One region of the Planococcus rifietoensis genome, then DNA from elsewhere that is predicted to be linked to it. Evidence: riboswitches for the same ligand, from Rfam matches in the RefSeq annotation. Region 1 holds a riboswitch; the other holds the start of a gene.

What was found. Region 1 has a riboswitch for S-adenosylmethionine ahead of AUC31_RS12635 (O-acetylhomoserine aminocarboxypropyltransferase/cysteine synthase family protein). Riboswitches for the same ligand answer to the same signal wherever they lie in the genome.
Region 2: another riboswitch for S-adenosylmethionine. It lies ahead of AUC31_RS15485 (ABC transporter substrate-binding protein); the one in region 1 lies ahead of AUC31_RS12635 (O-acetylhomoserine aminocarboxypropyltransferase/cysteine synthase family protein).

Annotation. Positions count from the first base shown of each region.
Region 1 covers NZ_CP013659.2:2,556,039-2,563,573, forward strand. The annotation lists gene AUC31_RS12610 (sensor histidine kinase) at 1-224, opposite strand, end outside; gene AUC31_RS17755 (hypothetical protein) at 226-384, opposite strand; gene AUC31_RS12615 (response regulator transcription factor) at 362-1,054, opposite strand; gene AUC31_RS12620 (EamA family transporter) at 1,135-1,998, opposite strand; gene AUC31_RS12625 (helix-turn-helix domain-containing protein) at 2,178-2,408, shown strand; gene metX (homoserine O-acetyltransferase MetX) at 2,466-3,485, opposite strand; gene AUC31_RS12635 (O-acetylhomoserine aminocarboxypropyltransferase/cysteine synthase family protein) at 3,498-4,787, opposite strand; SAM riboswitch class I at 4,890-5,004, opposite strand; SAM riboswitch class I at 5,192-5,304, shown strand; gene AUC31_RS12640 (methionine ABC transporter ATP-binding protein) at 5,437-6,468, shown strand; gene AUC31_RS12645 (methionine ABC transporter permease) at 6,458-7,108, shown strand; gene AUC31_RS12650 (MetQ/NlpA family ABC transporter substrate-binding protein) at 7,194-7,535, shown strand, end outside.
Region 2 covers NZ_CP013659.2:3,114,043-3,121,577, forward strand. The annotation lists gene AUC31_RS15470 (ABC transporter ATP-binding protein) at 1-43, opposite strand, end outside; gene AUC31_RS15475 (ABC transporter permease) at 57-887, opposite strand; gene AUC31_RS15480 (ABC transporter permease) at 911-1,855, opposite strand; gene AUC31_RS15485 (ABC transporter substrate-binding protein) at 1,949-3,529, opposite strand; SAM riboswitch class I at 3,810-3,912, opposite strand; gene AUC31_RS15490 (alpha/beta hydrolase) at 4,013-4,780, opposite strand; gene mmuM (homocysteine S-methyltransferase) at 4,937-5,890, opposite strand; gene AUC31_RS15500 (amino acid ABC transporter ATP-binding protein) at 5,933-6,670, opposite strand; gene AUC31_RS15505 (amino acid ABC transporter permease) at 6,670-7,389, opposite strand; gene AUC31_RS15510 (transporter substrate-binding domain-containing protein) at 7,411-7,535, opposite strand, start outside.

The sequences.
Region 1 (7,535 bases):
ATGCGGTACTGGTCGATTTCCCAGGAAGCGACCGATTGATCAACGGTAGATGTCGGCGGTGCCAGTTCGAACAATAGCAGCCCTTCCGTGAACCTGGCAAAATCATAATGAAACTCTTCTGTGTCCGTATAAGTCTTGCCAAAATAATCCGTTCCTTTTTCCACGACGGTCCACACGCACAAGAGCAACAAGGAAAGGCCTGCAAGCCACATCCATTTCTTCATATTATAAGTCTCCTTTTGTTAAGTGGCGAAGCGTGGCAAGCAAGTCTTCCGGTGATTTGATGACAAAGTCCAAAATAAAAGAAGAGCAGTAGACAAGGCATATCGCAGCCACAGCGATAGCAGCGACCGACCAAAGATCATTTTTCCATTTTGTAGCCAATGCCCCACACCACCTTCACATACCTTGGATTTTTCGGATCCGCTTCGATCTTCTCCCGAATTTTGCGAATGTGCACAGCGACAATGTTTTCTGCATTGTATGCTGGCTCACGCCAGACACGCTCGTAAATCTCGCCGATGGAAAAGACACGGCCTGGATGCTGCATCAATAATTCAGTTATATTGAATTCTGTCGGTGTCATGCGAATTTCTGCACCGTCTACCGTAACCGTTTTCGACTCCGAATCCAGCCGCAATCCGTCGATTTCGAGTGCAAGGCCGGACTGCCCATAATTACCAAGCATCACGTAACGTCGGAGTTGTGATTTCACCCGTGCCATCAATTCCATCGGATGGAAAGGCTTGGTCACATAATCATCCGCGCCGATTGACAAGCCATGAATTTTATCGGAATCCTCGCTTCTGGCACTCAGCATGATGATCGGGATATTGCGTTTTTCACGAATCTTAAATGTCGAATGGATGCCGTCAAGTTTCGGCATCATGATATCCATGATGACCAGATGCACTTGCGTCGTTTCCAACAAATCGAGTGCTTCCTGTCCATCTGCAGCCCCTACGACCAGAAAGCCTTCATTTTTCAAATAGATGCTGATGCCTTCCCGGATTTCCTGGTCATCATCTGCCACCATGACTGTCAGCTGTTCCACACGTCCCACCTCTTTTCATTTCTGGCTTAAGTATAAAGTGAAATTCTTAAGCGAAGCTCATTCAAATTCTGAAGAAATTCTTAAGCTTTGCGGTTTTTGCCGAATGCGAGCAGTGCAATGCCGCCAATCAACAAAACGACCCCAATCCAAGACTGTCCGCTTAACGCTTCACCGACTACAGCAACTCCCAATACAGAAGCTGTCAGCGGCTCTGCCAATGATAGAGTGACCGCAGAAGAGGAAGGAATGGCTTTCAATCCGCTCGAAAACAATAAATAAGCGAGGCTCGTTGCAGCAAGGCCTAAATAAGCCACTATCACCAAGTTTTGCGGCAACGCTAAATAGCCGATATCCAGGAAAAACAGGAACGGTACTAAACCGAGACCGCTAAGCGAAAAAACCACCGCAACTGCAGGCACGACTTCCATGAGGCCTAAGACATTCTTGCTGAACATGGCGTATCCTGCAAACGCCAATCCTGCTAGCAAGCCCAGCAACACGCCGAGTGGATCGACGATATAACTGTCTCGGTTCGCAAAAAGCAAAATACAGCCGACGACCGATAAGACGCTTGAAAATACCCATACGCGATCGGGCTTGCGCTTCAAGATGAGCGCTTCCAATATTCCCGAAAAAGCGGGTGCACTACCGATTGCCACGACGGTTCCGATCGCAACTCCCGTCAATTGGACGGCCGAAAAAAAGAACGGCTGGAACAAGGCCATGCACAATGCCGAAAGCCCGACCCAAAGCCACGGAATTTGTGCGCCCTTTAACTGGCCTGAAATCCACACAAAGATTAGAAGGCCAAAACCGCCGATTGCAAGGCGCGCTGCCCCGATTGTCAACGGATGGGCTTCTCCCACTAGAAAAGTCTGCGCTGTCCCTGTCGTTCCCCAAAGCATTGCCGCGAATAATACCCATATGTATGCTTTCATTTGCATCAGTTTCCACCGCTTTCTCTCTGTAAAGTTTTATATGTTTTAAAGCATAGCTGGAAAACGCCCATGCTTGTACTAGATTATGGAAAATTCGTCCACTCTTCTAAACATACCACGGCACGGATGGTTTGAGATAGGGTTCAAATAGCTTTATAATAGAAAGAAAAAGAGGAGGCGATCGCATGTATATGACAGTCCCGGAAACTGCCGTTTTTTTGTCGATGCCGGAAGAGCAAGTCAACCGCTACGTACTTGAAGGCCGGATTCGCGCAGTCCATGACGGAGAACAATACTTGATCAACACCTCCCAATTCGAAAGCCATTTCCAACAGCTGGAAGTTGCCAAACTGGAGCTGGAAGAGTGGCGCGCTACGCCAATCCCTGATGATATCGATATTAAAGACGAGGATTGACGAAACGCAAAAAAGATCGGAGCCATTTAGGCTTCGATCTTTTTTTGATGAACAAGTTTATGCTAATACATGGCTTTTGGCATTCACCGTTTTCTGCAACTGGGCTTGTACATGATGGGCCCATTTCTCAAATTCCACCAAAAATCCGTCGTGGCCAAAATCCGTTTCGATTTTCTCCCATTTCGCATTCGGTTGATTTTCGACCCAAGGAATCATCAATTCTCCCGGGTACAATAAATCGTGGCTATAGGAAATCGATAACAGCTCTGCGGCTAATTCCGCCTCTTCCACATCGTGTGTGTTCATGGCTTTCAGCAAAATGAGATAACTATTCGGGTCAAAGCGTCCTGCCAATTTACGCCCCTGGTAATCCAAATAGGATTGAACTTCAAATTCTTCCCCGCAGCGCGAACGGCCGAAGCGGCCATTGAATAATTGACTGCTCCGGTATGTCACCATGCCGGCCATGCGCGCGATTTCGAATCCTTTCAGCCTGGTTTCCGGATGATAATTGCCTGATTGGAACTCGGGATCGTTTTCGATTGCCTGGATGCCGATGTGATTGAATGCCACACCATAATCTCCATAATATGGCGTTACGGCAAGTGCAATGGCCGTATCCAGAAACTCTGGATAGAGCTTTGCCCATTCCAAGGTTTTCATGCCACCGAGCGAACCGCCGATCACCGCTGCCAAATGGTTGATGCCCAAAGCTTCCAGGGCTTTTCGTTCCGCTCTCACCATGTCCCGGATGGTCAGTTCAGGAAATGACGCTCGGTAAGGTTCACCGGTTTCCGGGTTGATCGAAAGCGGGCCGGTCGAACCGTTGCAGCCGCCGAGTACATTGAACGTGATGGCTTGGAACTGCCCGGTATCCACCGCTTTTCCTGGGCCGATCAGCCCTGCCCACCAGCCTGGTTGATCTGCAGTTCCCACTGCATATTGATCGCCCGTCAGCGCATGGCAAACCAGAATCGCCGGCGCAGAACTGTCTCCGACGCGTTCATACGCCAATTCCACTTCGCGCAATAGTTGACCTGATTCAAGTTTTAGCTGGCCGATGGATACTGTCGTCATCCGAATCCCTCCTTACGCGTTCTCGAGTACTGCCGCTTGGATCGCTTGCTCCAAATCAGCGATTAAATCTTCGTGGTTTTCCAATCCTACAGACAAACGGATCAATTCTTCCGTAACGCCTGAATTTTTCAGTTCTTCTGCTGTCAATTGCTGGTGAGTTGTTGACGCCGGGTGGATGATCAATGATTTGGCATCACCGACATTCGCCACGTGCGACCATAAATTAACGCCATCGATTACTTTGCGGCCGGCTTCCCGTCCGCCTTTGATGCCGAAGTTGACGATCGAACCATAGCTGTCTTTCAAATATTTATCAGCAAGTGCTTTGGATGGATGTCCTTCGAGGCCAAGGTAATTGACCCACTCGACTTGCGGATGGTCTTTCAAATATTCAGCGACCTTTTGCGCATTCGTCGCGTGGCGTGGAATCCGCAGATGCAAGGTTTCAAGTCCCTGAAGCAGTGCATGGGCGCTGTCCGCACTGAGCGACGGGCCGAAATCGCGCAATAGCTGGACGCGTAATTTCGTCGCGAATGCCGCTTCCGGCACATCAATTCCGAAACGGATGCCATGGTAGGTTTCATCCGGCTCCGTGTAATTCGGGAAGCGCGGATTGTCCCAGTTGAACCGTCCGGCATCAACCGCTACGCCGCCGATTGTCGTTCCGTGCCCGCCGATCCATTTCGTAGCGGAATGGATGACCACGTCTGCACCGAATTCGATCGGGTTGCTGACGAAAGGCGATGCGAATGTATTATCGATCAACAGCGGAACCCCGTTTTCATGGGCGATATTAGCTACCCGCTCGACGTCGAACACGTTCAAGCTTGGATTTCCGATGATTTCACCGAACAAGGCTTTCGTCTTGTCGGTAATCGCTGCACGGAAATTTTCAGGATCGGTGGCATCGACGAATTTTACGTTAATGCCGTAGCGCGGCAATGTGTTGGCGAATAAATTGTAAGTTCCACCGTATAGGTTGCTATCAGCAATGATTTCATCTCCCGCTTCAGCTACATTCAATACTGAGAATGCAATGGCTGCCATTCCTGATGACAAAGCCACTGCAGCGGTCCCGCCTTCAAGAAGTGCGACGCGCTGTTCGAACACATCAACTGTTGGATTCATGATGCGCGAATAGATATTGCCTGTCTCTTTCAAGCCAAATAGGTTTTGTGCGTGCTCGGTATCTTTGAATACATAAGAAGTCGTTTTATGGACCGGTACGCCGCGAGCGCCAGTCACTGGATCTGGTTCTTGGCCACCGTGTAATAGAAGAGTTTCTGGTTTGAAGTTTGTCATTGTCAATTCCTCCTGTTTTTTGTAATAGTTTTGTTCGGTATGAGGAGGACACAAAAAGACCCTCTTCAGAAAGAAGAGGGCCGTTATATACGGATTTGCCTCCTCTTATCTTTCAGCGACGCAAATGCGCGCTGTAGGATTTAGCACCTTTCCAGACATGAGCCTGTTGGTTGCCGGGCATCGTAGGGCCTATTCCCTCCGCCTCTCGTGATAAGAGTATTCAGTTATTTTTTTGCTTGTGGAAAAGTATAGAGGACAGCCCTGGTTAAAGTCAAGGATATTTTTCTAAAAATTTTAACTACTATAAGTAGCTTATCTCCCGAAAAAAAACTACGTCAAAGCTGTTGACTTTTTCGCTATTTCGAAATAGAGTAGGAATCACGAATTGAATAGCTTACATCACTTTCTTATCCAGAGAAATCGAGGGACAGGCCCTATGACGTTTCGGCAGCAGATTCGCAAATCAGCGAAAACTGTGCTAATTCCTGCAAATGCTTCGGCATTTGGAAGATGAGAATGAGATGGTTTCATATTTTGGAGCCCTCTTTTTTCTTGCGTATAAGAAAAAAGAGGGCTTTTTGTTGTTATTTCAAGAAAGTGTTCGTTCGCACTCATTCGAATCGTTATTTGCAGCCACAGGAGGGACACCATGATTCAATTTGAAGCAGTCAAGAAAACTTACGTATCCGGCAAGCAAGAAGTCCATGCGCTCAACGGCATTGATTTGACCGTCGAGACCGGGGAAATTTACGGCGTCATCGGATTTAGCGGCGCAGGGAAAAGCTCGTTGATCCGCACGGTGAATTTGCTCGAGCGCCCATCAACAGGACGCGTGCTCATCCATGGAGAGGACATTTCCACTTTAAGCGCACGCAAAATCCGCGATACACGAAAAGACATCGGCATGATCTTCCAGCATTTCAATTTGCTGAACTCGAAAACCGTACACCATAATATCGCGATGCCGCTGATTCTCGCCAAGACACCAAAAGCGGAAATTGACCGAAAAGTGGCGGAACTATTGGAGTTTGTCGGGCTTGCCGACCAAGCGAAAAAATACCCGGATCAATTATCCGGCGGGCAAAAGCAGCGCATCGGCATTGCAAGAGCACTCGCCACCAACCCGTCCATACTGCTATGCGATGAAGCAACGTCAGCGCTCGACCCGCAGACGACCCAGTCCATCCTGGATCTGCTGCGCCGCATCAACCAGGAATACAACATCACCATCTTGCTCATCACCCACGAGATGGGCGTCATCCGGGAAATCTGCGACAAAGTGGCCGTTCTCGAAGAAGGACGTGTCATCGAACAAGGCAGCGTATTTGAAGTGTTTACCAATCCCCAGCACGCGACGACGAAACGTTTCGTCCGTTCTGTCATGAACGATGAATTGCCAGATTCGCTCCTTGAGCAAATCCGCCACAACGACGGGACACGCCCAATCTACCGGGTGCAGTTTACCGGGAATTCAGTCGGCCAGCCATTCATGTCACGGGTTTCACGCGAATTCCAGCTCGATTTGAATGTTTTGTTCGGCAACATTACAGAACTTCAAGGCATTCCATACGGCAACTTGATTGTGGAGTTCGACGGCGCTCATGCAGAAATCGACCGCGCACTCGCCTCGATCCGAAACGATAACATCCAAGTAGAGGAGGTGCAGCAACATGCAGGTTGATCAATCGCAAATTCTAGAAGCTTTATGGGAGACGCTTTACATGACGGGTGCATCATTCGTTTTCTCGCTCTTCATCGGCTTGCCGCTCGGCATCTTGCTGGTCGTCACACGAAAAGGCCACCTGCTCGAAAATGAAGCCGTATTTAACGTATTGAACATCGTCATCAATATCTTCCGTTCGGTTCCGTTCATCATCTTGATGGTCGCCATCATTCCACTAACGCGCATCATTGTCGGCACATCGATCGGCACAGCCGCAGCCATCGTGCCATTGGTATTTTATGCTGGGCCTTACATCGCCCGACTCATCGAGAATTCATTGCTCGAAGTCGATAAAGGCGTCATCGAAGCAGCCCAGGCGATGGGCGCTTCTCCCGGCCAGATCATTTTCCGCTTCCTTATCCCGGAAGCGCTCAGCTCCCTTGTCCTCGCATTGACCATCGCTATCGTCGGCTTGATCGGCGCATCCGCAATGGCTGGCGCGATTGGAGGCGGCGGACTCGGCGACTTGGCCATCACTTACGGATATCAGCGCTTCGACACGGTGGTCATGCTCTTGACTGTTGCCATTCTGGTCGTCCTTGTCCAAGGCGTTCAATCACTCGGCAACCTCATGTCCCGCAGAGTACGCCGGAGCTAAGTCCTTTAATTCACGTTAAACAAACTCAATAAGGTGGTTCATTCACCAGCACCACTACTTTAAAAACCCATTGGAGGATTTCATCATGAAAAAAATTACAGCTCTTTTAGCAACAGCAGGCATTGCCGCGCTTCTCGGCGCATGTGGAGACGATAGCTCAGCCGGCGAAACCACGAAAGTGACACTTGGTATCAGTGGATCGGACACGACCATTTGGGATTATGTCGGCGACAAAGCCGCTGAAGAAGGCATCGAGCTCGACATCATCACGTTCTCGGATTATGTGGCGCCTAACTTGGCACTCGCTGAAGGCGAACTCGACTTGAATGCCTTCCAGACCATCTCGTATTTCGATGAGTTTGTCGAAGAGCATAATGTCGACATCGTGCCGATCGGCTCTACCGTCATTGCGCCGATGGGCTTGTAT
Region 2 (7,535 bases), 560 kb from region 1:
CCGGTGTATCGAGATGGACATGAAGATTATCTACTTGCAGCATTCGAATACCCCTTTCAGGCAAGCTTCGTTTTGCGCTTGCGTTTCGCTTGATGTGGATTAAAACTGTCTCTTAGCCCATCGCCGAGCAAGTTCAAAGCCAGAACGGTGATGACAATCGCAAGGCCCGGGAAAATGGAATACCAAGGCGCGATGGTCACGTAAATCTGTGCTTCCTGCAGCATATTGCCCCAGGTCGGCGTTGACGGGTTAACCCCCACGCCGAGAAAGCTGAGCGCCGCTTCCGCTAAAATCGCTTTCGCAAAAATAAAGGTGCTTTGGACAATGACTGGGGACAAGATATTCGGCAATATGTATTTGGTGATAATCACCGCATGGCTCGACCCGGTCGTCTGGGCGGCTTCGATATAGGATTGGTTTTTCACTTGCAGCGTCGCCGAACGGACGACTCTCGCCATGACCGGGAAAAACGCCAGCGTCAAAGCGATGATGATATTGGTGATGCTGCCGCCAAGTGCCGCGACCAGCGCCAGCGCAAGGATCAGTGCCGGAAACGCCAGAAAGCCATCGATGATTCGCATCAGCACGAAATCCACTTTACGGAAGTAACCGGAAATCAAGCCGATCACGGTGCCGATTACCGTCGACAGCACCGCAACGATGACGCCGACAGACAAGGACACCCGGGCGGCGACGATGGTCCGCGAGAAAATGTCGCGACCGAAATCATCGGTGCCGAACCAATGCGCCGCCGAAGGGCCGGTCAAGCGCTGTTCCGGGGAAATCGCGGCCGGCGAGAAAGGCAGCCAGGAACTGGCGGTGATCGCCGCAAGCGCGACAAGTACCAGCATGGCCATCGCCAATAGATTCGTTTTCTTAGTAAACATCGGTTTCGTCTCCTTCCAAATAGTCAATCATAGCGGATGCGCGGATCGAGGAACGTGTAGAGCAAATCCACCAATAAATTGACGAATACATAAATACCGGCAATGAACAGCACAATTCCCTGGACGACTGGGTAATCGCGCCGGTGGATGGAATCGACCAAGAGCTGGCCGATGCCCGGAATCGTGAACAAAGTCTCGATGATGACCGTGCCGCCAAGCAAGCCGGCCACGGTAGCGCCGAGTACCGTCGTCGTCGGGATCAAGGCATTGACGAAGACATGGCGCATCAATACTTCACGTTCCTTTACGCCTTTCGCGCGCGCCGTTTTGATGTAATCCTGATTGACCGAATCGAGCATGCTGTCGCGCAGCATCCGCGCGATGATGCCCACTTCGACGATCGCTAGTACAAACGACGGCAGCAAAATATGGTGAAGCCATGCATCCGCCCCTTCCGCAAACGGCACATAGCCGGCCACCGGAAAGATCGGCAGCGCAACGCCGAAGCCAAGCACCAATAGCGTCGCGAGCCAGAATTCCGGGACGGATACGCCGAACAAGGAAACCGATGTGAAGATCGGATCCAAGACGGTCTTGCGCAGCGCGACGATGAGGATCGCCACTGGAATGGCAATGGCGAGCAAAATCACCGTCGACAGCGCCATCAAGCTGAAGGTCGGCCCGAAATTCTCAGCGATCAGCGAGGTCACCGATTGCGAAGAGTAAACGGAAGTTCCGAGATCCCCCGTGATGACTTGTGAAAACCAATTGAAGAATTGGACATAAAGCGCTTGGTCCAAGCCCAGTTCACGCTCCAAATCAGCAATCGCTTCCGGTGAACTGTCTTCTCCTAAAATGAGAAACGCCGGGTTACCGGGAGTCAAATGCACGATCATAAAGACGATGACACTGACGACCAGCATGACGGGAATCACCGACAACAACCGGCGAATCGTGTAGTTCAGCATTGCGTGTTCCCCCTTCTCCATAAAAGGAAGAAAATCGCCAGCATCGTTCCTGACGATTTTCTTCTCTTAGTTATCCTGTTTGATGGCTCGTTTTTAATTGGTTTTATACGTATTCCAGAAGCGCGGGCCGTACCATTCGCTATAGTCGTGGATATCGGTTGTGCGCGCATTCAAGTTCGAGATGTTCGTCACTTTTTCAAACGGCAATTCTTCGTAGAGCGTTTCGTTCAAGCCGGCGAGGATCTGCTGTCGCTCTTCCTCGGATTCCGCTTGTGCCCACTGGGCGATTTGCTCCTGCCATTTCTCGCTGTTGTACCAGCCGCTGCTGTTCGAATCCTGGCTCAACATGCCTGCCTGGTTCGGCGAGAAGAACGGGGACCATCCGACGACAACGAGATCCCAATTGGTAGCCTCTCCCCATTTCTCAAGGTATGTTGCCCATTCATAGGATTCCAGCTCGACCGCAAAGCCGGCTGCTTCAAGCTGCTGTTCAGCGATCTCGGCAATTTTCTTATAGTCGTTGGAATCGCTTGAGAAGATAATTTTGATCGGCTCACCGTCGTAGCTGCTTTCTTCCAATAAGCGTTTCGCTTCATCCACATCGTAGGATAGGAAGCCGTCTGTGTTTTCTTCCGAATACAGGGCAGTTTGGTTCGGCGTAAACAACGCGCCGTCCAATTCGTAAAATTCCTCGTTGCCGTATGTTGCTTTGGCAATCGCTTCTTTATCGAGTGCAGCGTTCAATGCCTGGCGCACTTGCAAGTCATCGAAAGGCGCTTCCGATTTATCCGGCGTCAACACCGTATAGCCGTTAGTGGCGGTGCCTGCTTCGATATTCGGCGTGCTTTCAATCACTTCGTACAAATCGAGCGGCACTTCATCGCCGAAATCGTAAAGCCCGGTTTTCAAGCCATTAACCACCACTTGAGGGTCTTTGACGATCTTGAAATGGACCGAATCCACATACGCTTTTTTCTCTCCCGTCAAACCGCTTGTCTCATCGGTTCTGGATGCATAGTCGTCGTATTTGGAAAGTACGATTTCATCGCCGCGCTTCCACGAATCAAACTGGAAAGGCCCGGTGCCGATATACTGGTCATGGTCGAGCGGCTTTTCGCCGGCCGCTTCAGCGATTGCTTTCGGCAAGACGACTGCAGCCGATTTCGGGGCAGCCAAATCGGAAAGCAAGGAGCTATAGGCTTTGTTCAATTGAATGGTCAATTGCGAGCCGTCTGCTTCTACGGACTCCACGTGGTCGTTGGTGATCTTGCCGACAGATGACACTTTCAGCCAACGTTCGATGGACGCTTTGGCATCTTCTGCCGTTACTGGTTCCCCGTTATGGAAAGTTACGCCTTCACGCAAATTAATCGTGTAGGTTTTTCCGTCTTCGCTCACTTCATAATCTTCCGCGAGCAGCGGTGCCGCTTCAAAATCCTGGTTCAAGGCAAACAAGCCTTCATAAATATGCCAGCCGATTTTGCGAGCGGCACTTTCCCCTGTATACATCCAATCGAGCGTGTTCGGATCTGCGCCGATCGCCACATTCAATTCTCCGCCTTCTACAGGTTCTGAAGCTGCGCCTGAATCTGATGGGCTTGCTTCACTGCCGGAACAACCGGCCAATCCGATAAGTGCAATTAACGTGATAACTAAAAAGATGATATTCTTCACGATGTTCCTCCTTATGATTTAAAAAATAATGATGCCTCGAGTATGTATGCAACTGCTTAAAAGCCTATCCAAGTTCCCAGATTTTCAATGAAGCGTCGAAGTGTTGATGCGCCAATCTGCCGCTCAAGCTCCGACGGTATTTCGAAAACCATTTGTCCACTGAAGGCACCTCCTTCGCCAAAAATAATTTATCTTACCTGTTTACTTGGTTTTAACGTAATAAAAAAACCCCTTCTTCTTTTCGACAAGAAGAGGAGTGGTTTCATACGTTCGATCGCCTCTCTTATCTCTGTACGCGCGGTACAAGGAATTAGCACAGTGCCGCATTGCGGTCTGCTGCTTTGACGTCTCAGGGCCAGTCCCTCAGTCAATCTCGATAAGATGATTAAATTGTAAAGTTCATGTTACGGCCCTTGATCCAGCTTGTCAACATTATTTTGAAGAAATTGAATTTATTTACATGACGCTGAAATTCGATTTGGTTTACGCTTGCCGTCCTGCCGGCAAAACACTCGACTGTTCGATCCATTCAATAGATTTGGCGACGATAAAATCCAATTCATGGTCCATGGAAGCGATGTGATAGGAATTATGGAGTTCGTGCTTGAACGCGTGTTCTGAACCGACCTTGCCGAGAATATAATCGGTGTTGGCTGGCGGTACGACATGATCTTCAAGCGACTGGAAACACACGACCGGGCAGTGGACTTCGCCGAGCTTTGCGCGGACAGCATCCATATAGCCGAGCAATTGCTGATACGCTTTGACCGGCGCTTGCCCGTAAGTGATTTCCACCGCATCCGCTTTTTTAATATCGGGCGCATCTTCTGTGACGTAAGCATGGGCCGGGCGGCTGCGGTAAGTTTCAAACTGCGGGATGTCGATCGCCGGATTGATCAACGCGATGCCACGGATTTCAGAATGGCGGCTGGCCAGATCCAAGCTCAAGGTGCCGCCCATCGATTGCCCAATGACAAAGACCGATGTGCATGTTTGCTTGAGTTCTAAATAGGCCTGCTCGACACTCTGGAACCAGTCCTCATTAGAGAATGGTTGCAGGTCCTTGAAATGGGTGCCATGGCCTGGCAGCCGCGGACAGGAAACCGTATAGCCTTGCTTGCCGAGCGCTTCGCCTAACTCCCTAACGCTTTGCGGCGTGCCGAGAAACCCGTGGCACAGTAGGATGCCGGTGCCGCCGCCTTTCAGAAAGAAGGCTTCCGCCCCTTGGATGACAGGATATTGTTCGTTCATGCAATCCCTCCTTCAGCTGTTTAAAAATCAGGAGGCCCACTAGCTGCCTTTAATGTGAAGTAATGCGAAAAAAGCTTATTCACATTAGACTATATTTAAAACCTACTTGTCAACTAGGTTTTATAAAATGAACGATCACCCGCATCAGGAGCTGCCTTAAACTTCCGAAGCCTTCCCTTGGCGCGCCCACGAGGCGATCGCTGCAATATCATCGGGAGTCGTGCTGCAACAGCCGCCGATGATATCTGCTCCTGCTTTATGCCAGGCTTTCGAATTAGCTGAAAACGCACCAGCTGACGGTTCTTCGCTCCAGGTTTTGCTTATCGGGTCGTAAGTGGCGCCGGAATTCGGATAAACGATGACCGGTTTGGAAGACGCGCTTTTCACTTCCTGGATCAAGGATTCGATAAACTGCGGAGCTGTGCAATTAATGCCGATTGCCGCCACTTGCGGTTGTTGCTCGAGCCATTTTGCACAATCCGCGATCCGCTCCCCGTCGCTGATATGGAACTCATCTTTCGCACTGAATGTGAACCAGGCAGACACTTGCGGGAATTCTTCCAGCACGCTCACGATCGCTTTCGCTTCCGCAAGGCACGGCAAAGTTTCGCACGCTAAAATATCCGCTCCTGCTTCCACCAGCACCCGGATGCGCTCTCTATGAAATGCGGCCAATTGCTCTTCGCCAATCGCATAGCCGCCGCGGTATTCAGACCCGTCCGATAAAAATGCGCCGTACGGGCCGACTGATGCCGCCACTAAAGGCTTGGGCCTGTCCGAGCGATCCGCTGCAGCGCCCCAAAACTCGTCGCGCGCTTGTGTTGCCAACTCGACAGACTTCGTGATCAATGCGATCGCTTGTGATTCTGTCAGCCCTCTCTCCTGATAGCCTTCAATAGTCGCCTGGTAACTGGCCGTAATGGCACAATCCGCCCCAGCCTGGAAATAATCCACATGCACTTTCTTGATTAACTCCGGATTTTCCATCAATATTTTCGCTGACCATAAAGAATCATTTAAATTGCATCCATAGTTTTCAAGTTCTGTCGCCATAGCCCCGTCCACGATGAGGACCGGGAACTCGTTCAATATCTGTTCAATCGGGTTCATTCCAAACCATCCTTCCGCTCTCAGTCGTTTCACTTTATTCCCTCAGCCTTGGACGGCTTTCCCTAAAAATTGTCTCGTTCTTTCAACGGCGGGCTCAGTGAAAATTTGCTCAGCCGTGCCTTGCTCAATAATGACGCCGTCTTCCATAAAGATGACGCGGTCCGAAATTTCCCGCGCAAAACTCAATTCATGGGTCACGATGAACATCGTTTTTCCGGTGTCCGCGACGCGGCGGATGGTGGCCAATACTTCATCGACCAGTTCAGGGTCCAATGAAGAAGTCGGTTCGTCGAATAACAGCACTTCCGGGTCCAAAGCCAGCGCACGGGCGATGCCGACACGCTGCTGCTGGCCTCCGGACAATTGCGCAGGGTAATGGCTCAGTTTAGACGACAAGCCGACCTGCTCGAGCATCTCGATGCCTTTCTTGTCAGCAGCGTCTTTTTTCATCCGCTTGACGCTCGTCAAACCGACGGAGACATTTTGCAGCACAGTCAGATTCTTGAACAGGTTGTATTGCTGGAACACCATGCCCGTTGCAGTCCTGAGCGCGAAGATTTCCTTTTTCTTGGCGGTGGCCGCATCCACCCGCTTTCCGCCGATTTCCACGATGCCGCTCGTCGGATCTTCGAGAAAATTGATGCAGCGCAACAACGTCGACTTCCCGGAACCACTTGGCCCGAGGACCGCCACCACTTCGCCTTTTTCGACGGTTAAATCGATGCCTTTCAACACATGCTGGCGATCGTAATATTTATGCAGCTTCTCCAATTTGATCATCAGGCAATCCCTCTTTCATATCTGCGTGCACGCTTCTCGATCTTCACCAATAATCGCTCGACGGCAATGCATAAGATCCAATAGACGATCGAGACGGCGATATACACCTCAAAGAACGCCAAGCCGCGGGAGCCGAGGATTTTTGCCTGCCCCATGATATCGATGACGCCGATGATGAACACGAGCGAGGTGTCTTTGATGGTGCTGATGAACATATTGCCGAGGTTCGGGATCGCTACCGTCAAGGCCTGTGGAAAGACGATCTTCAGCATCATCTGCACAGGCGTCATGCCGATTGCTTTGGCGGCTTCGAACTGGCCGCGGTCGACCGATTCGATCGCCGAACGGATCGTCTCGGATAAATACGCGCCCAAATTGATGGAAAAGGCCATCAAGGCATAGAATTCCGGCGCGATGCTATTGACGTCCGCCGACTGAAGCCAGCCGTATTCGCTCTGAAGAAAATAAATGATTTTCGGAATCCCGTAAAACACCAGGTAAATCTGCACCAATAACGGCGTCCCCCGGATAAAGGAAATATAGATCGACGTGATGACGCTGAGCACGGGCACTTTGTAGATTTTGATCAATGCCGCAGCCACGCCGATGACCAGACTCAAAAGCAGCGAGCCGACTGCTATGCCGATCGTAACCGGCAGCCTGGAAATAATGGCAGGAAAGCTCTCGATCAAGAAATTCAAGTCCAGTAAATTTTCCATTGTCTCTGTCCTTCCGCTAGCTTATTCAGGGATGTAGTCGCCGCCGGTCCATTTCTCGGACAGTTCGGACAAGGTGCCGTCTTCTTTCAGCTGTTTCAAAATCGGGTCGATTAAGGCTTTCAGCTCTTTGCCTTTTTCTTCGTCTT